2 regions of the Azospira sp. MPR-LB4 genome follow, and region 2 is predicted to be linked to the other one. Evidence: predicted binding sites of a transcription regulator. Region 2 holds the regulator's gene; the other holds the start of a gene.
What was found. The regulator FNR, encoded in region 2, switches genes on or off when oxygen is low (the NO sensors DNR and NnrR bind a similar motif). The targets are predictions, from matches to a motif close to TTGANCTAGNTCAA.
Positions count from the first base shown of each region.

Region 1: the regulator FNR is predicted to act here: its motif matches at 3,137-3,150, upstream of ubiU (ubiquinone anaerobic biosynthesis protein UbiU).

Region 1 is NZ_CM179521.1:2,491,136-2,502,154, forward strand. It holds gene nifK (nitrogenase molybdenum-iron protein subunit beta) at 1-478, shown strand, start outside; gene AC3QLZ_RS11730 (2Fe-2S iron-sulfur cluster-binding protein) at 543-890, shown strand; gene AC3QLZ_RS11735 (thioredoxin family protein) at 1,103-1,342, opposite strand; gene AC3QLZ_RS11740 (permease) at 1,352-2,407, opposite strand; gene sigZ (RNA polymerase sigma factor SigZ) at 2,504-3,067, opposite strand; gene ubiU (ubiquinone anaerobic biosynthesis protein UbiU) at 3,208-4,221, shown strand; gene AC3QLZ_RS11755 (U32 family peptidase) at 4,239-5,150, shown strand; gene ubiT (ubiquinone anaerobic biosynthesis accessory factor UbiT) at 5,152-5,649, shown strand; gene AC3QLZ_RS11765 (MgtC/SapB family protein) at 5,738-6,430, shown strand; gene AC3QLZ_RS11770 (methyl-accepting chemotaxis protein) at 6,650-8,677, shown strand; gene AC3QLZ_RS11775 (hypothetical protein) at 8,776-9,111, shown strand; gene nfi (deoxyribonuclease V) at 9,166-9,819, opposite strand; gene AC3QLZ_RS11785 (alkaline phosphatase family protein) at 9,829-11,004, opposite strand.
Region 2 is NZ_CM179521.1:3,200,949-3,211,967, reverse strand. It holds gene AC3QLZ_RS15100 (universal stress protein) at 9-437, opposite strand; gene AC3QLZ_RS15095 (sulfite exporter TauE/SafE family protein) at 457-1,143, opposite strand; gene hemN (oxygen-independent coproporphyrinogen III oxidase) at 1,273-2,670, opposite strand; gene fnr (fumarate/nitrate reduction transcriptional regulator Fnr) at 2,822-3,568, shown strand; gene AC3QLZ_RS15080 (hemerythrin domain-containing protein) at 3,665-4,243, opposite strand; gene AC3QLZ_RS15075 (SirB2 family protein) at 4,254-4,640, opposite strand; gene AC3QLZ_RS15070 (NnrS family protein) at 4,660-5,877, opposite strand; gene AC3QLZ_RS15065 (hypothetical protein) at 5,893-7,191, opposite strand; gene AC3QLZ_RS15060 (DUF2249 domain-containing protein) at 7,250-7,489, opposite strand; gene AC3QLZ_RS15055 (hemerythrin domain-containing protein) at 7,486-7,938, opposite strand; gene AC3QLZ_RS15050 (oxygen-binding di-iron domain-containing protein) at 8,063-8,803, opposite strand; gene AC3QLZ_RS15045 (chemotaxis protein) at 8,803-9,468, opposite strand; gene AC3QLZ_RS15040 (NAD(P)H-dependent flavin oxidoreductase) at 9,465-10,628, opposite strand; gene AC3QLZ_RS15035 (PHA/PHB synthase family protein) at 10,749-11,019, opposite strand, start outside.

The DNA of each region.
Region 1 (11,019 bases), 710 kb from region 2:
CGCCATCGCCGACTCCCAGGCCTATCTGCACGGCAAGAGCTTCTCCCTGTTCGGCGACCCCGACATGGTCTACGGCCTGGTCAGCTTCCTCCTGGAAGTCGGCGCCGAGCCCAAGCACATCGTGGTCACCAATTCCACCAAGGACTTCGAGACCAAGCTCGGCGCCCTGCTGGAAGCCAGCCCCTTCGGCAAGGAAGCCAAGATCTACGCCGGCAAGGACCTGTGGCACATGCGTTCCCTGCTCGCCACCGAGCCTTCCGACTTCCTCATCGGCTCCTCCTACGGCAAGTTCCTGGAGCGTGACACGGGCGTGCCCCTGATCCGGATCGGCTTCCCGATCTTCGACCGGCACCACCACCATCGCTTCCCCATCTGGGGTTACCAGGGCGGCCTCAACGTGCTCGTGAAGATCCTCGACAAGATCTTCGACGTGCTCGACAAGGATCCGAAGGGCACCAGTTTCGACGTCGTGCGGTGACGATCTGCCCGCCCGTCCATCAGGTCTTCGATGGCGGGCGGGATTTTTTTACAGGAGTGATTCAATGCCGAACGTGACGTTTTCCTCCCCCAAGCAGAAGAAGGACGTGACCGTGTATGCCGTGGCCGGCAACCGTTCCACCATCCTCGGCCTGGCCAAGGAACACAAGATCCCCGTGGATTTCGAGTGCCAGGACGGCAACTGCGGCTCCTGCGCCGTGGAAGTGCTGCACCTGGGCAACAAGCAGCCCATGGCCGCCCACCTGACGGAAAAGGAAAAGACCGCCCTGGTGCTGGCCGGCAAGGTCAAGCAGGCCGAGCTGGACGAACTGGTGGTGAAGGACCTGGCCCCGGGCTGGCGCCTGGCCTGCCAGTACATGCTGCTGGACGAGGACATCGCGGTCAAATTCTGAGCGCCGGTCTGCCGACTCTCCCGTGCGACGGGGAGCGAAGGCGGGTCGTGACAGCAAAGCTTGCACGGTTTCGTCGCACCGGTACGGGGGTGTAACTCTCCCAGCTTCCGTACCTCCCCAACAGAGAAACAATCAAAAGAGAAAACCGGCCCGGGGCGACCCGGAGCCGGTTTTTCATTGGCACGCCGCCGACACCTGGCGGACCGGAAATGTCAGGATTCCTGCAGCAGCCGGTCGATGGCACCAGCCTCCGGCAGGCTGCCGCTGTGGACCACCCGGCCCTCGATCACCAGGGCCGGCGTCGCCATGACGCCGTAGCCGATGATGCGGGCCATGTCCTCGACTTTTTCCAGGTCGATGGCGGTGCCGGTACGCATGGCCGCCTGTTCCACCATGGCCACCAGGGTCTTGCATTTAGCACAGCCCGTGCCCAGGACTTTCACTTCTTTCATCATGCTTCCTTATAGAACGGCGTTGAAGACGTAACCTACGAGGAGGATCCCCAGGGCCACCACGCCGGCGAAAGTGGCGATCAGGCGGGGCTTGAGGGCCTTGCGCAGAATGATCATCTCCGGCGCCGAAAGGGCGATGACGCTCATCATGAAGGCCAGGACTGTGCCCAGGGCCGCGCCCTTGCCGATGAGGGCCTCCACCACCGGGATGATGCCGGCCGCGTTGGTGTACATGGGCACGCCGAGCACGACTGCCGCCGGCACCGCCCACCACACGTCCTTGCCCATGAAGGAGGCCATGAAGTCCTCCGGCACGTAGCCATGGATGCCCGCGCCCAGGGCGATGCCGGCCACCACGTAGGGCCACACCTTGGCGACGATGTCCCGCACATGGTCCAGGCCGGCGCGGCCCCGCTGCACCCAGCTCATGCCGCCGCCGGTAAAGCTGGCGGGGGCGCCCGCCTGGATCGCCCGCACCCAGTCTTCCAGGTGGGCCTCCATCTTCAGGTGGCCGATCACCAGTCCGGCCAGGATGGCGACCAGCAGCCCCAGTCCCAGGTAGAGCAGGGCCACCTGCCAGCCGAACATGCCGAAGAGCAGGGCCAGGGCCACCTCGTTGATCATGGGGGCGGCGATGAGGAACGAAAAGGTCACTCCCAGGGGCACACCCGCCGAGAGGAAGCCGATGAAAAAGGGCACGGCGGAGCAGGAGCAGAAGGGCGTGACGATGCCCAGGCCGGCCGCCAGGACGTTGCCCACCCCGGTGCGCCTGCCGGAGAGCAGGGCGCGGGTGCGCTCCGGTGCGAAGAAGGTCTGGACCACGCCCATCAGGAAGACGATGCCGGTCAGCAGCAGCAGGACCTTGGGCGTGTCATAGACGAAGAAGTGCAGGGCTTCGCCCAGGGCCGTCTGACGGCTCTGTCCCAGGGCGGCAACGACGAAATCGGCTATGGCCGTCAGATTGCCGTAGAGCCAGAACCAAAGTCCGGCGGCTGCCGCCGTGCCGCATAGCCAGCGCCATCCCAGGCCCCTTGCCGGGGCCGCCGTGTTCATTTCCACATTCATCTTCACTCCTGTTCGCGAAAGGCGGTGTTGGCCCCGGCCGTGGCCGGCAACGGGGCATCTCGCACAGAAGACGAAGCAGGGGCAAAAAGGATGCAGCTAGTCCCGGGGAAGGAGGGGCGGCCGGGGCACGAAGCAGCAGACCTGGCCTTCGCCGTCGAAACGCACCTGGCAGGCCTGCACCAGGCGGGCCCGCAGCCGGCGGCGGGCCCTTTGCACGCGGGACTTGGCCGCGGCCAGGGAGAGTCCCTGGCGCTGGGCGAATTCCTGCTGGCTCAGGCCTTCGATGTCGCACAGGCGGATGGCCTCCCGGTCGGCCTCCGCCAGTTCGCCGAGAACCCGGGGCAGGCAGTCGGCCAGCCTGTCCACCGGGGGGACTTCGGGGATCTCGGCGGCGGGCCAGTCTTCGTCCAGGGGCAGTTGCTGCCGCTGCAGGCGGAAGCGGTCGATCAGCAGGTTGCGGGCCACCTGGAACAGCCAGGCCCGGGGATTTTCCACCCCGCACAGGGCATCGGGTTGCCGCAGCGCCCGTAGGAAAACCTCCTGGAGCAGGTCCCGGGCCTCCTCCCGGTCGGGCAGGCGGGCGGCGATGAACCGCATCAGTTCTGCCTCGTGGGCTTTCCAGGCTGCATCGACGCACTTCATGGGATTCATTCGGGGCATGGGGAGCGCATCAGCTTACACGTTTGTCCCGGCCCGGCTGCAGTCCGCCGGGCGCTCCCTGCCCCCTGTTTGACCGAAATCAAGGGGTTGCGCGGGGGCGGGGCTATACTCCCGGCTTCCCCGGATTCCCCATTTTTGCCATGTCGAACAATCCCTTGCCCGAACTGGTCTGCCCCGCCGGCAGCCTGCCGGCGCTCAAAGCTGCCGTCGATAACGGCGCCGACACCGTCTACCTGGGCTTCAAGAACGACACCAACGCCCGCAACTTCGCCGGCCTCAATTTCGACGAGAAGACCATGGCCGAAGGGCTGCATTACGCCCAGAGCCGCGGCAAGGAAGTGCTGCTGGCCCTCAACACCTATGCCCAGCCCGGCCGCGTGCAGGCCTGGCGGGAGGCGGTGGACGTGGCCGCTGGCCTCGGCGTGGACGCCCTGATCCTGGCCGACGTGGGCCTGCTGGCCTACGCCCGGGAGAAGTACCCGGACCTCAACCTGCACCTCTCCGTGCAGGGCTCCGCCACCAATTACGAGGCGGTCAATTTCTGCCACAAGGAATTCGGCATCCGCCGCGCCGTGCTGCCCCGGGTGCTGACCCTGGCCCAGGTAGAGCACGTCATCAAGAACACCCCGGTGGAGATCGAGGTGTTCGGCTTCGGCAGCCTCTGCGTCATGAACGAGGGCCGCTGCTGGCTCTCTTCCTATGCCTGCGGCGAATCCCCCAACACCGTCGGCGCCTGTTCCCCGGCCAAGTACGTGCGCTGGGAAAAGAATCCGGGCCGCATGGATGCCCGCCTCAACGGCATCCTCATCGACAGCTACGGCGACCAGGAAAACGCCGGCTACCCGACCCTGTGCAAGGGCCGCTTCGAGGTCCAGGGCGAGACCTACTACGCCCTGGAGGAACCCACCTCCCTCAACGTCCTCTCGGTGCTGCCGGAGATCGTCAAGATCGGCGTCCGCGCCATCAAGGTCGAAGGCCGCCAGCGCAGCCCGGCCTACGTCGCCCAGGTCACCCGCACCCTGCGCGCCGCCCTGGACAGCCTCAAGGACGGCAACGACCGCTACAGCGTCAAGCCTTCCTGGCAGGCCGAACTGACCAAGGTTTCCGAGGGCCACCAGGCCACCCTGGGCGCCTACAACCGGCCCTGGCGCTGAGAGAGGAAAGCACGAACATGACCATGAAACTCTCCCTCGGCCCCCTGCTGTGGTTCTGGCCCAAGCAGGAAGTGATGAATTTCTACGCCTCCATGCTGGAGACGCCCCTGGACCGCATCTACCTGGGCGAAGTGGTGTGCTCCCGCCGCCAGCAGCTGCGCACCAGCGACTGGATCGGCCTGGCCAGGGACCTGGCCGAATCGGGCAAGGAGGTGGTGATCTCGGCCCAGGCCCTGCTGGAATCGGAAAGCGACCTGAAGGCCCTGCGCCGTCTGGTGGAGGAGGGCAACTGCTCCCTCGAGGCCAACGACCTGGGCGCCGTCAGCCTGGCTCGGGAAAAGCAGCTGCCCTTCGTCTGCGGCCCCCACCTCAACATCTACAACGAATCGGCCCTGGCCTACTTCGCCGGCCTCGGCGCCAAGCGCTGGGTGCCGCCCCTGGAGGCGACCCGGGAACTGGTGCAGACCCTGCACCAGGCGCGTCCGGCAGGCATGGAGACGGAGGTCTTCGCCTTCGGCAAGATTCCCCTGGCCTTCTCCGCCCGCTGCTTCACCGCCCGGCACTACAACCTGAACAAGGACGACTGCCAGTTCAAGTGCCTGGACCACAGCGAGGGCCTGACCCTGCTGACCCGGGAAAAGCAGCCCTTCCTGGTCATCAACGGCATCCAGACCATGTCGGCCCAGACCTACAGCCTGCTGCACCTGATGCCCGAACTGTCGCAGATGGGCATCGACGCCGTGCGCATCAGCCCCCAACCGGCGCATACTGCCGCCATCGTCGCCGCCTTCGAGCGCGCCCGCCGCGGCGAAGAGGTGGCGGAACAGCCCCAGTGGGCCGAGCACGGCCTGTGCGACGGCTACTGGTTCGGCCGCGCCGGCATCGATCTGGCAGCGGCGGCCACCACCGAACTGCATGCAGGAGCCTGACATGAGCCACTTCACCATTCCCACCTTCAAGCTGCCCGAGTTCGTCGCCAAGATCGGTGCCCGCCTGCCCCAGTGGCCCCACGCCCTGGCCCTGGTCTCCGGCCTCAACACCGCGGCCAAGCTGAAGCTGTTGCCGGAAGACAGCCTGCAGAGCCTGGCGGGCAAGACCTTCCTGGTGGCGGTGAACGACACCGGCGGCGAAGCCCGCTTCACCTACGCCAACGGCTGGTTCCGTCCCGTCTTCGGCGCCGCCGGCGAGCCCGACCTGACCTTCCGCGCCGACCTCTCCGCCTACCTGCAGCTGGTCAGCCGCCAGGAGGACCCGGACACCCTGTTCTTCAATCGCCAGCTCTCCATCGAAGGCGACACCGAACTGGGCCTGGTGGTGAAGAACATGCTCGACGCCATCGAGTGGCCCCCCAGCGTCGGCCGCATTCCCGGCCTGGAGCGCCTCTCCGCCCTGGTTGCCGGCCTGCCCCGTCCCGGCCGCACGGCCTGAGTCCCCAGCACGCTCCGGGGTAAACCCGGGCTTGCCCCGCTTTCGGCGCGGTGGCATTTTTTCCCCTTGAGCCAGAGGGAGGAATGCCATGTCCAACGACTACCTGGAAATCATCCTGCACCTGGGCAGCGCCTGGGTCGCCGGCAGTCTGGTGGGACTGGAGCGCAGCTTCCACGGCCGGCCCGCCGGCTTCCGTACCCACGCCCTGGTGTGCCTGGCCTCGGCCCTGCTGATGGTGGTCACCACCTATCAGGGCCGCTGGATGACCGCCATGCCCCTGGAAGCCATCCGTACCGATCCCACCCGCATGGCCCAGGGCATCATGACCGGCATCGGCTTCCTCGGCGCCGGCGTCATCTTCAAGGAAGGCTTGACGGTGCGCGGCCTCACCACCGCCGCCTCCATCTGGATCACCGCCGCCCTGGGTATCCTCTACGGCATCGGCTTCTACTTTCCCGCCCTCATCTCCACCGCCGCCGTGCTGGGCACCCTGGCCCTGTTCCGCTGGATCGAGTACCGGGTGCCGAGCCAGGCCTATGCCCACTTGGTTCTGCGCTATCCGGGCAGCGGTGCCCCGGTGGAGGATACGGTGCGGCAGCTGCTACAGGGCTTCGGCTTCAGTATCGCCAACATGAGCTACCGCCTGTCCGAGTCCGGCGCCGTGTACGAGTACCGCATGATCATCAAGACCTACGGCAAGCACAATTTTGAGCGCCTGGCCGAACATCTGCGTCAGGGCAACGGCCTGCTGGAGTTCCGCATCTCCCCCACCGGCGACTGAGACGATGCCCGGCTGTCAGCCAATGGGGGCAAGGTTTTTCGGCTGCCATGCCCGCGGGCCCGCGTCCGTGCTGAACCATGGGGTAGGGGTCCTGAAGAGGCCCGTCCCTCTTTGCTGACAGACGGGCACTGCGCCCGTGATCATTACAAACGCATTTCATCGGCGTGACACATTGGGCCGTTAACCTGAAAAAAGTCACACTTTTTCGGACCGGACTCCATGAAAGCGCTATTCGCCCCCGCCGCCTGGCTGGTTGGCCGCCTCTCCTACCGCCAGAAGCTTCTGGCCACCGGCGCCCTGTTCGCCCTGCCCCTGATCCTCCTCGGCGGCCTGCTGCTGGCGGACCGCCAGAGCGCCCTGGCCGAGCTGGAGCAGGAACGGGCCGGGCTGGCCCTGCAGTTGCCGGCCCTGGAACTGATGCTGGCGCTGCATGACCTGCACGGCGCCTTCCAGGGCGCCGCCGCCGGCGAGGCGGATTTCCAGCAGCGCCTGCCCCAGCGCCGGGCCGCCGTGGAACAGGCCCTGGCCCGGGTCGGCAAGCTGGCCCAGGAACAGGCCGGCGCCCTCGGTCCCGCCCCGGCCTGGGCCGAACTGCAGGGCCGCTGGCAGGCGGTGGCGGCCCTGCGCCCGGAAGACGAGGCGGATGGCGGTCTCGAGGCCTATCTGGAACTGTCCCAGCTGAGCCGCCAGTGGCTCGGCCAGATCTCCGACGGCAGCCGCCTGCGCCGGGACGGCGACGTGGCCGCTGCCGCCCTGGTGGACACCCTCTCGGTGAAGCTGCCGCTGCTGGTGGAAAGCCTGGGCCTGGCCCGGGATGCGGGCCTCGGCGCGGTGGCGCGCAAGCGCCTCAAGTCGGGCCTGCGCAACCGGCTGACGGTGGTGCGCGGCGGCCTGGAGCCCCTCATCGGCTGGACCCTGGAGAACGTGGACAAGGCCGCCCAGCTGCGGCCCGGGCTGAAGGCCGGCCTGGAAGGCCCGGCGGGCAATGTCGGCACCGCCTCCCTGGGCCTGCAGGAAGTGCTCACCACCAAGGTCATCGACACCACCGACTTCGACATCGGCGCCGCCGAATACGCCGCCCGGGGCGACGTGGCCATGGCCGCCGTGCTGGACCTGGCCCGGGCCCTGACCCCGGCCATCGACGGTCTCCTGGCGGAGCGCCAGGGCAGGCTGCTGCTGGTGCGCAACCTGGTGCTGGGGGGGCTCGCCCTGCTGCTGCTGGTGATCGTCTACGGCTTTACCGGCGCCTACATCTCCATCATGCGCGGCATCCACAGCCTGCGCGGCGCCGCCGCCGTGATGGCCGGCGGCGACCTGCGGGCCCGGGTGGAACTGGTCTCCGGCGACGAGGTGGCCGAGGCCGGGCACAGCTTCAACCACATGGCGGAAACCTTCGCCGGCCTCATCCGCGGCAACGGCCAGGCGGCCCGCGCCGTGGTGGAGGCCAGCGACAACCTGGCCCGGGCCAGCCAGCAGGTGGAACATGCCTCCGGCCGCCAGAGCGAGGCCGCCGCCCGCACCGCGGCGGCGGTGCAGCAGATGAGCGTCAGCGTCGCCGAAGTGGCGGAACACGCCCGGGAGACGGCGCGCATGACCGAGGAGGCGGACGCCGCTGCCGGCCGCGGCGCCGTCCAGGCCGAGGCCGCCGCCGCCGACATGGCCGGCGTGGTCAGCGGCGTGCGCGAGAGCGTGCAGCTGATCCAGAGCCTGGAGGAGCGCAGCCGGGAAATCGGCAAGGTGGTGCAGACCATCCAGGAGATCGCCGACCAGACCAACCTGCTGGCCCTCAACGCCGCCATCGAGGCGGCCCGGGCCGGCGAGCACGGCCGCGGCTTTTCCGTGGTGGCCGATGAGGTGCGCAAGCTGGCCGACCGCACCGGCGTCTCGACCCGGGAGATCGGCAGCACCATCAGCGCCATCCAGCAGGACATCCATCAAGCCGTGGCCGGCATGGACGACAACAGCGCCCGGGTGGACGGCAGCACCCGCCGGGTGGAGGAGCTGTCCCGCAGCCTGGCGGAAATCCGCCACGCCGTGGGCCGTTCCGCCGAGCACGTGCGCGACATCGTGGATGCCACCGCCGGCCAGCGCGACGCCAGCACCGAGATCGCCCGCAACATCCAGGAGATCGCCGACATGGCCGAGGAGAACCACGCCGCCATCCGCGCCTCCAGCCAGGCCGTGGCCGAGCTGGGCACCCTGGCCGTGGGCCTGACCGACTCGGTGGCCGGGCTGGTCACCGACTGAGGCTTGCGGCAACGGGTCGCGGGGAACCCCCGGCCCCTTTTGCTATTCTCAGGAACAGGTGCCGCCGGCCGGCGGCACCGTTTCTGCGGGAGGGCATCATGGGCATGTTGCATCGTCTGCCGGGCAGCCGGCGGGAAGCCTCGGGCTTCGAATGGACCCTGCTGCGCAAGCTGCCCCGCATCGCCCTCATCGGCACCCTGCTGCCGGCCCTGGCCGCCCTGGCCATGCGCCTGGTGCCCCTGGAAGGCTCCCTGGCCCAGGTGGGGAAGCAGTTGCAGACGGCCGACATCCTGGCCATCAGCGTCGTCGTCCTGCACTGGACCTTGGTGTTCACCCTGGCCATCGCCTGCATCATCGTGGTCCTGATGAAGGGCCACGGCTACGTGGCCGACGCCTACGAACTCAACGATGCCGAGCAGCCGGCCCGGGACTAGCCGCCCGGCGCCGTTTCCCTTTCACCTTCCCCTTGCAGCGGCACGGCGCCGGCCTCAGCCCGAGGCCAGGCGGTGGGCCTGACGCGTCGTTTCCGGCAGCCGGTAGCGGGGCGTGCAGGCCAGCACCAGCTCGATGGCGGTGGCCAGGCTGACCCGGTGGCCGATGGAGATGTACAGGGGCAGGCAGCCGCGGCGGCTGCGCAGCACGGCGCCGATCACTTCGCTGCCGCCCCGCCTGTCCCACAGGGGCACCCAGTCCCCCTTCTCCGGCCCCACGGCCTCGTGCCAGCCGGTGAGCCGGCTTTTGCCGACACCGATGCTGGGCACATCAAGCAGCACTCCCAGGTGGCTGGCGATGCCCAGCCGGCGCGGGTGGGCGATGCCCTGACCGTCGCACAGGAGGAGATCCGGCAGGGCCTCCAGCTGCTCCAGGGCCGCCAGCACCCCCGGCCCTTCGCGGAAGGAGAGCAGACCGGGCACATAGGGAAAGGTGGTGGGCACCCGGGCCACCGCCTGGGCCGCCGGCGTCAGGGCGGGGAAGTCGAGCACCGCCACGGCGGCCCGGGTGACGGCGCCGCCGTCCTCGAAGCCCACGTCCACCCCGGCCACCCGTCGCAGGGGGCCGAGCCGGTCCTGCCGTTCCACCCGGGTCGCCAGTTCCAGCTGCAGCGCCCGGGCCTGGGCCGGGCTCAGGTTCCACGCGTGCATGGGCGCAGCCTAGGGCCGGGCCACCAGCAGGGGCACCCGCATTTCCGCAGGGCTGAGGCCGCCATGGTGGCCGATCAGGGTGTAGGGCGCTTCCCCGGGCAGGGTGTCGTGGATGACCCAGTCGTCGGCCATGAGCAGGGCGTAGTCGCCGATGCGGGCCGCCAGTTCGGGGTGGCAGGGGCCGGGCCCGAACCAGCCTTCGGCCAGCAGCTGTTCCCGGGGCACGGCCCGGGCTGCATGGGCCAGGTGCTGGCGCACGTAGGCCTCGAACACGGGGGCCTTGCCCGGCTTCAGGTAGCACCAGGCGGCCCGCCGCTCGCCGCACAGGGGCAGGGCCAGGCATTCGGCCAGCAGGGGATGGTCGGCCAGGGCGATCTGCCGCTCCGGCGGGCAGTCGATGAAGCCGTGGTCGGCGGTGATCAGGACCAGGGTGTCGCTGCCCCGGATCTGCTCCAGCCAGGCGCAGAAGGCCGTGGCGAAGGCATCCATGGCGGCCAGGGCCTGGGGGCTGCGGCAGCCGTGTTCGTGGGCGGCGCTGTCGTAGTCGGGCCAGTAGCCGTAGACGAACTTGCGGCCGGCCTTGGCGGTGAGCTGCCCGAGGGCGGCGAAGAGGCCGTCGAGCCCGTGGTAGGGCTGCTTCACGGCGCCCCGGCTGTGGTAGCGGTTGAAGGGGCTGTCGGCGATGAAATGGGGTGACACCACGTAGCTGGTGCGGTCCATGGTCTGGTACAGGGTGTCGTGCCGGAACAGGCGTTGGGGCAGCTCGGCCCGGGGCGGCAGGGGCTCCGCCAGGGGCGCTCCGGGACGGGCGCTGAGGGGCAGGATGGCGAGCAGGGCGCCCACTTCCCGCAGCCACATGTGCCAGCCGGTGAGGCCGTGCCGGCTGGGAGGCAGGCCGGTCATGAAGGTGGGAATGGCGGCGGCGGTGGTGCTGGGAAAGACCGAGGTGAGATGGCCGCGCAGATAGGGCCGCAGTGGTCCGGGGCGTTCTGCCAGCAGATCGTAGCCGAGGCCGTCCACCACGATCAGCACCAGGTTGCTGACGGCGGCCAGGCGGGCCGGGGGCAGTTCGGCCAGGGGCGGGCAGGGGCTGGCCCAGCTGCCGCAGGCCCGGGCCAGGGAGGCCATGAGGTTGGCGATGCTGCCGCCATCGTAGTCGGGAAGGTACATGTGGGGTATTTCCATGCTGCCGTTTGCCTT
Region 2 (11,019 bases):
CCTGCCGCCTATTTCACCAGCAGGACGGGCACCGTGGTTTCATGCACCACCCGGGTGGCCACCGAGCCCATGACGGCCCCGGCGATGGCGCTCCAGCCGTGGCTGCCGAGCAGCACCAGGTCGGCCCCCAGTTCAGCGGCCTGATGGGCGATGACGGCCCCCGGCTGGCCCACGTGGATGTGCCGCTGGTAGGCCACCCCGGCGGCCTTGAGCTTGGCCTCGGCCGCCTCCAGGCGTTCCACGCTGTCCTCCCGGTAGTAGCGCTCCAGGGTTTCGTGGCCCAGGTGGCGCTGCACCCGGCCGTCGGGAATGGGCGGATGCACGTAGAGCAGGTGCACCGTCGGCACTTCCCGGTACCAGGAGAGGCGGGAAATCAGGTGATCCACGGCCCGCAGGGAACAAGCGGAACCATCGACCGCCAGCAGGAAATTCAGCATCGTCTGCTCCTCAGCATTTCTAGATGTTATGGGCCAGGCGCCAGGCACCCAGCAGGCCCCACAGGCCGAAGCCGAGCACGCTCAGCCCGGCGATGCCGCGCACCCAGGGGCGCCGCACGAAATCCTTCAGCCGCGCCGCCAGGAGGCCGGCCAGCAGCAGGTTGGGCAGGGTGCCCAGGCCGAAGGCCAGCATCACCGCGCCGCCCCGGGCGGCGCTGCCGCTCACCAGGGCGGTGGTCAGCACACTGTATACCAGACCGCAGGGCAGCCAGCCCCACAGCAAGCCCAGGGGAAAGGCCTGGGCCGGGCTGCGGGCGGGCAGAAAACGTTTGGAAAAGGGCTGCAGACGGCGCCACAGGCCCTGGCCTGCCCGCTCGGTCCACGCCAGGGCCTGGGTGGCGCCAAGCAGATAAAGGCCCAGGGCCACCAGCATCAGGTTGGCCAGCACGTAGAGCACCAGGCGCAGGGACCATTGCTCTCCCAGGTGGGCGCCGGCCGCGCCGACGGCCCCCGCCAGGAGGCCGGCCAGGCCATAGCTGGCGATACGCCCCAGGTTGTAGGCCAGATGCAGGGACCAGCGGCTGCCTCCGGCCTGCCCCAGAGAGAGGGCGCCGACGATGCCGCCGCACATGCCGATGCAGTGGGTGCCGCCGAGAAAGCCGACGAGGAGGACGGAAAGCAGGGTGGGCAGGAAGGAGTCAGCCACGTGGGAGCGCCGTGCGGAAAGTGAAAAAGGCCATGGCCAAAATTATACCGGGCACTGGGGTTTCCCCCAGCGCCCGGCTTTTCCCCCCTGAGGCTTGCCTCAAGTTAAACGCGGTATCCCGTAGCCCGGTCAGATGACCTTGCTGTAACGGGTGCGCTGCCGATCGGCGCGCAGATATTTGTCGAACACCATGGAGATGGCCCGCACCAGGAGACGTCCCGGGGGCAGCACGGTGATCCATTTGTCGTCCACCTTCACCAGCCCGCCCCGCTCCAGTTCCTTCAGGTCCTCCAGTTCGGCGGCGAAGTACTTCTTGAAGTCGATCAGGTGGGCGATTTCGATGGACTCGGTGGAGATTTCGAAATGGCACATCAGGGCCTGGATGATGGAACGGCGCAGCAGGTCGTCGGCGGTCAGCTCGATGCCCCGCAGCACCGGCAGCACGCCGGCGTCCAGGCGGTCGTAGTACTCGTCCAGGGTGCGGTAGTTCTGGCTGTAGGTGGGCCCCACCTTGGCGATGGAGGAAATGCCGAAGGACAGCATGTCGCAGTCCGCATGGGTGGAGTAGCCCTGGAAATTGCGGTGCAGCCGGCCCTGGCGCTGGGCCACGGCCAGCTCGTCGTCCGGCTTGGCGAAGTGGTCCATGCCGATGAAGACGTAGCCGGCATCGGTCAGCTTCTTGATGGCCAGGGAGAGCAGCTGCAGGCGCGTGTCGGCGTTGGGCAGGTCGCTCTCGTTGATGCGCCGCTGGGGCTTGAAGAGGCCCGGCAGGTGGGCATAGTTGTAGATGGAGAGACGCTCCGGGTCCATGGCCAGGACCCGCTCCAGGGTGCGGTTGAAGCCCATCACCGTCTGGTGGGGCAGGCCGTAGATGAGGTCCACGCTGATGGACTTGAAGCCGCTCTTGCGCGCCTGGTCCATCACCGTGAAGGTTTCTTCCTCGGTCTGGATGCGATTGATGGCCTGCTGCACCCGCTCGTCGAAATCCTGGACGCCCAGGCTCATGCGGTTGAAGCCCAGCTCGCCGAGCAGGGCCACGGTGGGCCGGTCCACCTTGCGCGGATCCACTTCGATGGAAATCTCGGCCCCATCCACCAGCTTGAAATGGCGGTGGGTGAGGTCCATCAGCTGGTGCATTTCCTCATGGGAGAGGAAGGTGGGCGTGCCGCCGCCCCAGTGCAGCTGGGAGACTTCCCGATCCCCGTCCAGCAGGTACTCGGCCTGCAGGGCCATCTCCTTGCCCAGGTACTTGATGTACTTGGCGCTGCGGCCGTGATCCTTGGTGATGATCTTGTTACAGGCGCAGTAGTAGCAGATGGTGTTACAGAAGGGGATGTGGAAGTATAATGACAGCGGTCGGCTGATACCGCCGATGTTGCGTTTGCCCAACCACAGCTTCAGGGCCTCGGCATCGAAGGCTTCGACAAAACGGTCAGCCGTCGGATAGGACGTGTAGCGCGGTCCATTGACGTCGAAGCGGCGGATGATCTGGGGATCGAAAACCAGGTTGTTGGCGGTAAATGTCATTGAAAAACAGTCGTTGCAGAACCACACATTAGGTGCGGCTTATTATCGTGGTGCAGGAACTGGGGCACGTTGACCTGGATCAAAGGCTTCCAAAGGGCCTTCCGGCGCAGGTTACCACCATCCGAACGCCCTTGGCCCAGCGAGGAACAGCATGCCGTTGAAGAAGACCAGCGCCCAAGAAATTACCCTGTCGGTCATCAAGACCGCCTGCTCGAACTGTAACCTGCAAGAACTGTGTCTTCCCTACGGTCTCAACGAGACCGAGATGTCCAAGCTGGACGAACTGGTCAGCACCCGCCGCAAGATCAAGCGCGGCGACCACCTGTACCGGGCCGGGGAGGCCTTCGAATCCATCTACGCCATCCGCGCCGGTTTCTTCAAGACCGACGTGCTGCTGGAAGACGGCCGCGACCAGGTCACCGGCTTCCAGATGGCCGGCGAGCTGCTGGGCCTGGACGGCATCAGCACCGAACACCATTCCTGTAACGCGGTGGCCCTGGAAGACAGCGAAGTCTGCATCATCCCCTTCCCCCGCCTGGAAGGCCTGTCCCGGGAGATCGTGGCCCTGCAGCACCACTTCCACAAGGTGATGAGCCGGGAGATCGTGCGCGACCACGGGGTCATGATGCTGCTCGGCACCATGCGGGCGGAAGAACGGCTGGCCGCCTTCCTCCTCAATCTCTCCCAGCGCTTCACCGCCCGCGGCTATTCCCACGCCGAGTTCTACCTGCGCATGACCCGGGAAGAAATCGGCAGCTACCTGGGCCTCAAGCTGGAAACCGTTTCCCGCGCCTTCTCCCGCTTCCAGGAAGAAGGTCTGATCGCCGTGCAGCAAAAGCACATCCGCATCCTGGACATCCCGGGCCTGAAAAAGCTGATGACCCACCAGTCGGCCTGATCCCGGGCAAGCGTCAAACAAAAAAGCGGCTCCGCGGAGCCGCTTTTTTTATTGCCCGGATTATTGCCCGGGCTTAGTCCAGGAGTGCCGGCAGTCCTACTGTTCCCCTTCCGGAAACACCGCCCCCCGCCGTGCCGCCATGCTGCGGCCGACGGCGGCCGCCTGCTCGGGGGACAGCAGGCGCCGCCCCAGGGGCAGCAGCTCCCGGGTTTCCAGATCGATGTGTCCCAGATAAAGCTCGGCCAGCCCTTCCACCATGGCCGCCGGCAGGGCCTCGCTGCATTCCCCCGGCTGGGCCGCGACGATGGCCTGCAGGCGGGCCAGCACCTCGTCCCGGGCCCGGTCCATGCGCCGGTGATCGGCCAGGATGCGCTCGATGAGGGCCTCCACCTGAGCCGCCACCGCCGCTTCCCGGGCCACCGCCTGGCTCGCCCGCAGGGCGGGAAAGAGGTCATCCTCCTCGTCCGCATGGTGATGGGGAGCGGCCACGGAGAAATAGCGCAGCACGCCCTGGGCCGCCTCCCGGGCAGCCTGGTCGGCACCGTGCCGGGGCAGGTGCTGCACCAGGCGACGCAGGGTCTCGATCTGGGCCTGGATGCGACCGTGACAGGCATCCAGCATTTCCAGGGGTTCGTCGAAACTGGGGGCGGCGGCGCCCAACAGGCTGTGGCTCATGCAATTCCTTTCACAGACCGGCGAAGAAGCCGGCGGGATGACGCGTCAGGGCAACGGAAACGATATAGGCGAAACACGACAGGGCCATGACGAAAAAGATGCCCCGCACCGCCTTGCTGCGCCCCCGCTTGAGGGCCACGCTGCCACAGCCGATGTAGGCCAGCAGGGCCAGCACCTTGGCCGTCAGCCAGCCCTGGACGAAGGGATACTGGCCGGAGAGAAAGGCCAGGGCCAGGGCGCTGCCGAGCAGCAGGGTATCCACCACATGGGGCGCCACCCGCGGCAGGCGCCCCTGCAGTCGAGGCGACTCCTGCAGCATCCAGAATCCGCGCAGGAGGAATCCGAGGCCGGAGAGGACGACGCAGGTGATGTGCAGATGCTTGAGGGCCAGGTACATGGGATGGCTCCGCGATCCGTCAGCCGGGCTGGCCGTCGGGCCGGGGCCGCAGGTACATGGCGCCGTGGCGCCGCACCCACAGGGCGAACACCAGCAGCCAGGCCAGGCTGGCCAGCCACTGCAGGTTGAAGGGGCCGGACAGGGGCAGGAACTCGCCGGCGATGCGCAGCAGGGGCACGCTCTGGAACAGCCAGAACAGGGGCCAGGTGGTCTGATCCCCGGCGTTGATGGGCCGGCCCGAATGCCCCAGGGTGACCCGGGTGACCATGCCCAGCAGCATGGAAACAAAATAGCCGATGCTGATGGCGTGCAGGGGCGCCAGGCCGCCGAAGCTGCCGCCCAGCGCCAGGGCCAGCCCCTGGCAGGCATAGAGCACCAGCCCCAGGCCCAGCCAGACGGTGGCGCCGTGGATCATGGCCAGCATGGGCACCGCCAGGCTGCGCCGAAGCTGCCACTTCCAGGAGAAATGGATGACCACGGCGGCGGCAACGGCGTCCGGCAGCCACAGGGCTCCGTGCCAGCCGACCAGGGCCAGCAGGGCGTGGCCAAGGAAACAGGCCAGCACCAGCCACAGCAGGGGCATGGGTCGGTAGATGGTGTAGTTCTTCAGCACCGCTGCAGTGAAGAAGGGCAGCATGCGATGGCTGACGATGAAGAACACCGGCAGCAGGCAGCCCCACAGCCCCAGCTCGATGCCGGCCCGCACCCCGTCGCCGGCCATGGCTGCCAGGCCCCAGGCATAGGCCCAGAGGGCGACCAGGCCCAGCCCCAGGGCGGCCAGCAGCGCGTAGGCGTGGGAACGGTCCGGTGCGAAGCCCCGGGGCTGGGGCCAGGTCACGGCCCGGGCCAGGGCGACCAAGCCCCACAGCCAGCCGAGGGACGCCACCACCAGGCCGGACACGGCCAGGGGCGCCGCCAGCAGGCCGCCCCAGAAGAGCAGCCAGCCGCCTGCCAGCAGAGCGAAGGCCGGCAGGTACTGGCCCCGCGTCAGGGCCGGGGCGCTCACCCACTTGGGCAGGGCCGTCATGAGAAAGCCGAAGATGAAGGGGGGGAACAGGCCGAACAGCATCAGGGCCCCATGCAGCCAGATGCCGGGCAGGGCCCAGGCCGGAGCCCCATAGAGTCCGGCATAGCGGCCGCCCAGGTCCGCCGCCCAGAACAGCACCGCCAGCAGGCTCTGCAGGGCGCCGAGGGCGAACATGACCCGGTGGGGGGCGCTGAAAAAGGCCTTGAACATGGAATCTCCGAAAAATCAGGCAGCCGTGGCGAGTTGCTCGCCGATATGCCGCAGGTGCCGCCGATAGACCTGCAGGCAGCGCCAGAGGTTCACCAGCAACCACAGGTTGGACAGCAGCAGGGCCAGTCCGGCCGGCCAGGCGAACCAGGCGGGGCGGACCACGGCGGCCAGCAGCAGGGCCAGGGAAGCGGCATGGGCCGCCATCTGCCGCGCCATGGCGCTCTCGGCCAGGATGCGCTTCATGTTCGGCGCCAGCACCCGGCCCTGGCCCGCGTTCTGCAGATGCAGCCAGATGAGGAAGGGCACGATCTTGTACAGCATGCCGGTGATCACCGACATGAACCCGCCCACCAGCAGGAGCATGCCCAGCAGCAGGGGCAGCCCGGGCCACAGGCCCAGGGCCGGCCACAGCTGCCCCACCGCCCACAGGGCCGCCCCGCCGACGGCGCAGGCCAGCCCCAGCCGCCAGTAGCGCTGGGTGGCATCGAGCCTGGCCCGCTTGCTGCGCACCAGCAACCACAGGGTCGCCAGGGCAAAGGTGCCGCAACCGGCCGCCACCAGGGCCGCCAGGAGGGGGGCGCCGCCCCAGCCGGCCGCCTCGGCGCCGCTCCACAGGGCCAGCAGCAGGAACAGCAGGGGCGCCAGGAGCCGGGTCAGCCAGCCGGGAAAAGCCGGCGTCAGGAGGAACATGGGCACCACCACGTAGGCGACGCCGGACAGCAGCAGCACGCCCCAGCCCACCAGGCCCCAGGCCAGGTGGATGCCGGTGATTTCCAGCAGGGGCCAGGACAGCCCCCAGGCCAGGTTGACCAGCATGGACAGGCCCAGCAGCACCGTCACGCCGAGGCCGGCCACGGCCAGCTTGAGGGCCCACTGGATGGTGCTGCCCATGGGAATCTGAACCAGGGCCCGGCCGACGGCAACGAGGAAGATAAGAATGCCGCCACCGAGACACAACAGGGCGCCCTGGAACAGTTCGCTGCGGTAGGTGAGGAAGGCCCCCACCAGGAACAGCAGCCCCAGGGTAAGCAGGCCGTGCACCGCCCGGGCCACGCCCAGGGGCCGGGCCACGCCGGCGCCGGTGGCCACCGGCAGGATCTGCAGCAGGGCACCGACCATGGTCTGCAGCATGAAGCCGGCCGTCAGCAGGTGGGTGAAGGCCAGGGCGCCGGCGGTCCAGCGGGAGGCCAGCAGCTCCGGCCCGAGGAGCAGCAGGAGCAGGCCGGCGGCCGCCGCGAACAGGGGGGCGCTGAGGAAGAAGCGCAGGGGCGCCGCCAGGGGCGGGGCCTGGTCGAAGGACAGCATGGCTTGCATGGGAAGCGTCCTGGGCGGCGGCGTGACGATCAGCGGCGACGGGCCGGCGCCAGGGACCTCAGGCCGCCACCTTCCAGATGAGAATCTCCACCGTGCCGTCTTCTGCGGTCTGGGAACGGTAGGTATAGCCGTTGTTCACCAGGGTGCGGTACAGGGGATGGGGCTCCCGGTAGAGCAGGAGCAGCATCTTTTCCCCGTCCTTCAGCTCATCCAGGCCCTCCATGGTGCGCACGAAGGGTTCGGGCGGCTCCATCATGCGGGCATCCACCACCAGGGTGGCTTCGTCGCGGGCACTCATGACTGGGCACTCCCGGTGGTCTTCTGCAGCAGGGGCAGCAGCTCACCGGCATGCCCGGCCAGATGTTCGTCGCACATGGGATACAAGACGTTTTCTTCCTTCAGGTTGTGCTGCTGCATGAGGATCAGCAGGGTCTCGGCCGCCCCCAGGTAGTCGTCCTGGTCGCCGGCGGCCAGGGCCTGGCGCGCCTCGTCCATGAGACTGCGCATCTGCACATGTTCCAGCCGCATCATCTGGGTGGGCCCCATGCGGATGCCGGTGGCCTGCTCGAAGGCGGGAAAGAGGGTTTCCTCTTCCGCCTGGAAATGGGCCAGGGTGGCTTGGCAGAAATCGGCGAAGAGCTGGGCCGGCAAGGCCGGGTCGGGTTGGGCGAGGGACTGCTCCACGGCCGCGAACAGGTCGTCGCAGCGGCGGTGGTCGCCACTCATGTAGTCTCGGATGGGGGTCATGCCTGCTTCCTCTCTGGGGTTCAGGCAGATTCTGCCCAGCCCGGCAGGAGGACTCCTTGACTGGAATCAAAAGCGCCGGACAGGTGTCCGGCGCCGGGCGAAACAGGAGGGCGGGAGAGGCCGCTCAGCCGCGCAGGATGCCGACCTGCAGCTCGTCGAACCAGTTGATGAAGCGCTGCACGTCGGCCCCCTGGTAGATAGCGCCGTGCTGGGGGCAGAGCATGTCGATTTCCATCTGGGCCACCCGCTCGCACCAGCGGCGCTTGGCTTCGTTGGAACCCATCCAGCGACGGTGGAAGCCTTCGGCGTGCTTGATGTGGCGGTCAAAATCCTCGACGAAGAGGCCAGCCTCCTCGGGCGGCAGCAGGGCGGCGCCGACGTCGCCGGAGAAGTACATGCGGGCCTGGCGGTCGTAGAGGTGGAAATTGCCGGAGGAATGCAGGTAGTGGGCCGGCACCGCCGTCAGGGTGAGGCCGTTGAGGCCGATCTCCATACCCTCGTCGGGAATGGGCACGAAGGTGTCGCTGGTGCCGCCGAAATGGGGAATGAAGCTCTCCCAGAGCCAGCTGGTGTAGCAGTGCATCTTGGGATTGAATTCCAGCCACATGGCCAGGGAGGAGATGATGTCCGGGTCCTGGTGGGAAGCGAACAGGCCGACCACTGCGGACGGATCGAACTCGGCCGCCAGGGCGGAGAACACCGCCGGGAAAATCTCGGCGCCGCCCGGGTCCAGGATCAGCCCCTGGACGCCGTTGGCCACCAGGTACTCATTGGTGTCGATGAGGGAGTCGGGACGTTCCGGATCGCGCACGATGGCCACCCACTTGTGGGTGCCGTCCTGAAAGATGGTCTGGGTCTTTTTCATTATCTCCCCCCGAAGAAGCTGGATTTTTTCAGGGTCTCCAGGGAACCGCGGATCTCTTCGACAATGCCGTCGAACTCGCCGGAAACCTGGGCCAGGGCCCCGGTAAAGCTTTGCCCGTAGGCGGCTTCGATCTTGGCCGACTTGGCCAGCACGCCGCCCAGCTCCACCAGCTGGAAAGCATCTTCCAGGGCCAGCTTCAGCTCGCGCCGCAGGCGGGAAAGGGTCTCGCGCCGCACCTGGGCCTCCCGGTCGCGCCGCCGCAGCACCTCTTCCAGGCGGGCGTTGCCGCCGGAAAGCTGGACACCGGCCGCCAGCAGGCGGGAATAGCGGGAATGCTGCAGCAGGCGGGACACTTCCACCACGGAGGCGTGGATCAGCTGGCGCAGGGACTCCATCTGGGTCCGCAGGTCCCGGGAGAAGACTCGCAATTCGTTGGAGAGAACGCCGAAGCCGAGGGCGGCACTGCCGGCCCGCTTGGCCAGGAAGATGGCGTTCAGGGCCATGATGTTGATCTTGAAGGCGACGGCCACCACCGCCTTGATCTGTTCGTTGATGCGCACGATGCGCAGCAGGTCCAGGGACGCCCCGGCAGTTCCTTCCGCGGCACGAATGCCGGAATGGGATGCCGGGTAGGTGTCGGAAACCTGCAGCGCCGTGGAGGTCATGTGAAGACGGGTTTTTCGCCAGTCAGCAGATAATGCATCAATTCTCGCACGGGGCGAATGGCGGAACCAAACGGCAGGCTGGAGGCGCCGCGGAAGAAAAGGCCCTTCTGCACGTCGCCGGTGACGGCGGCAGCCAACTGGTTGTCGATGCAGAACTGGCCATGCTTGGGGTTGCTGTCCCGCAGGCCGCACTGCAGCAGGCAGTCCCAGGCCAGGGTGCATTTGTGCTCCTTGCCGGCGGCGGCAGCCATGAGCTTTTCTTCCCGGTTCAGGTACTTTTCCAGCCAGGGGGTCTTCACTGCCCGGGCCGGCAGGCCGGCACAGCTCATGAAGTCCACCACGTCCTTGTCCTTGGCGCCGGCCAGGACCTTCTTGAATTCGATGTCGGCGTCGCCCTCTTCGGCCACGGCGAAGGCACTGCCCAGCTGCACGGCGGCAGCGCCCATGTCGATCAGCTCCCGCACCCGTTCGTGGCTGTTGATGCCGCCAGCCGGAATCAGGGGAATCTTCTCGGAAGCAATGCCCATTTCCTCGAAGGCTTCCAGCACGCCGGGGATGACCACCTCGAAGTTGAAGCGGGGATCGTTCACATCCTCCTTCTTGGCGGCACCCAGGTGGCCGCCGGCGTAGCGGGGATGTTCGATGACGATGGCGTCGGGGAGGCGGTTCTTGCGCATCCATTTCTTCAGCAGCAGCACGATGCCGCGCACGTCGGAAAGAATGGGCACCAGGGCCACGTCCGGGTAGCCCTCGGTCAATTCGGGCAGATCCAGGGGCAGGCCGGCACCCATGACGATGGCCTCGGCGCCGGACTGACAGGACTGACGCACGTAATCCTGGTACTGGGTCACCGCCCGCATGACGTTCACGGCGATGACGCCGCGGCCCTGGGCGATGTCCTGGGCCATCTTGATTTCCCGGTCGAGGGCGATCAGGTTGGCCTTTTCGATGGCTTCCCGGTTGCGGGAACGGCCGGTCTCGGCCATCAGGTCCGGGTGGTGGCGGCGCAGATCGACGCTGGCGATGGTCCCCACCCCGTTGAGGGAGGCGACGGTACCAGCCAGGCGGTGGGCGGAAATACCGACCCCCATTCCCCCCTGGACGATGGGCACCAGGGTCTTACCTTTGATTTTGAGAGGGGGGAAAGCGGTGGAGCTCATCGAGTCTGGGGCCTAAAAACAAAGCCGCCCACGATATCACAATCCGGGATGCTTGGCTTGATCTGGATTAAGCCTTTTGTCGTAGCTCCCCCGCCGGGCTTTCCCCTTCCCATGCCTGCCTCAGGGTTCCAGCACGTAGGTGCCCGGCGCCGGCGCCAGGGCCGGAAAATCCTTGTGGGGCTTGGGCGGGGCCACCAGGGCGCCACTCTTGGGCACCAGCCACTGCACCCAGTCCTCCCACCAGCTGCCAGGACGCTTCTCGGCCGCCGCTTCCCAACGCTCGATATTCTCGCCCCGCTCCGGCTCGCCCACCCAGTAGCTGCGCTTGGGCGGATTCACCGGCGGATTGACGATACCGAGGATGTGGCCGGAAGTGGACAGCACGAACCGG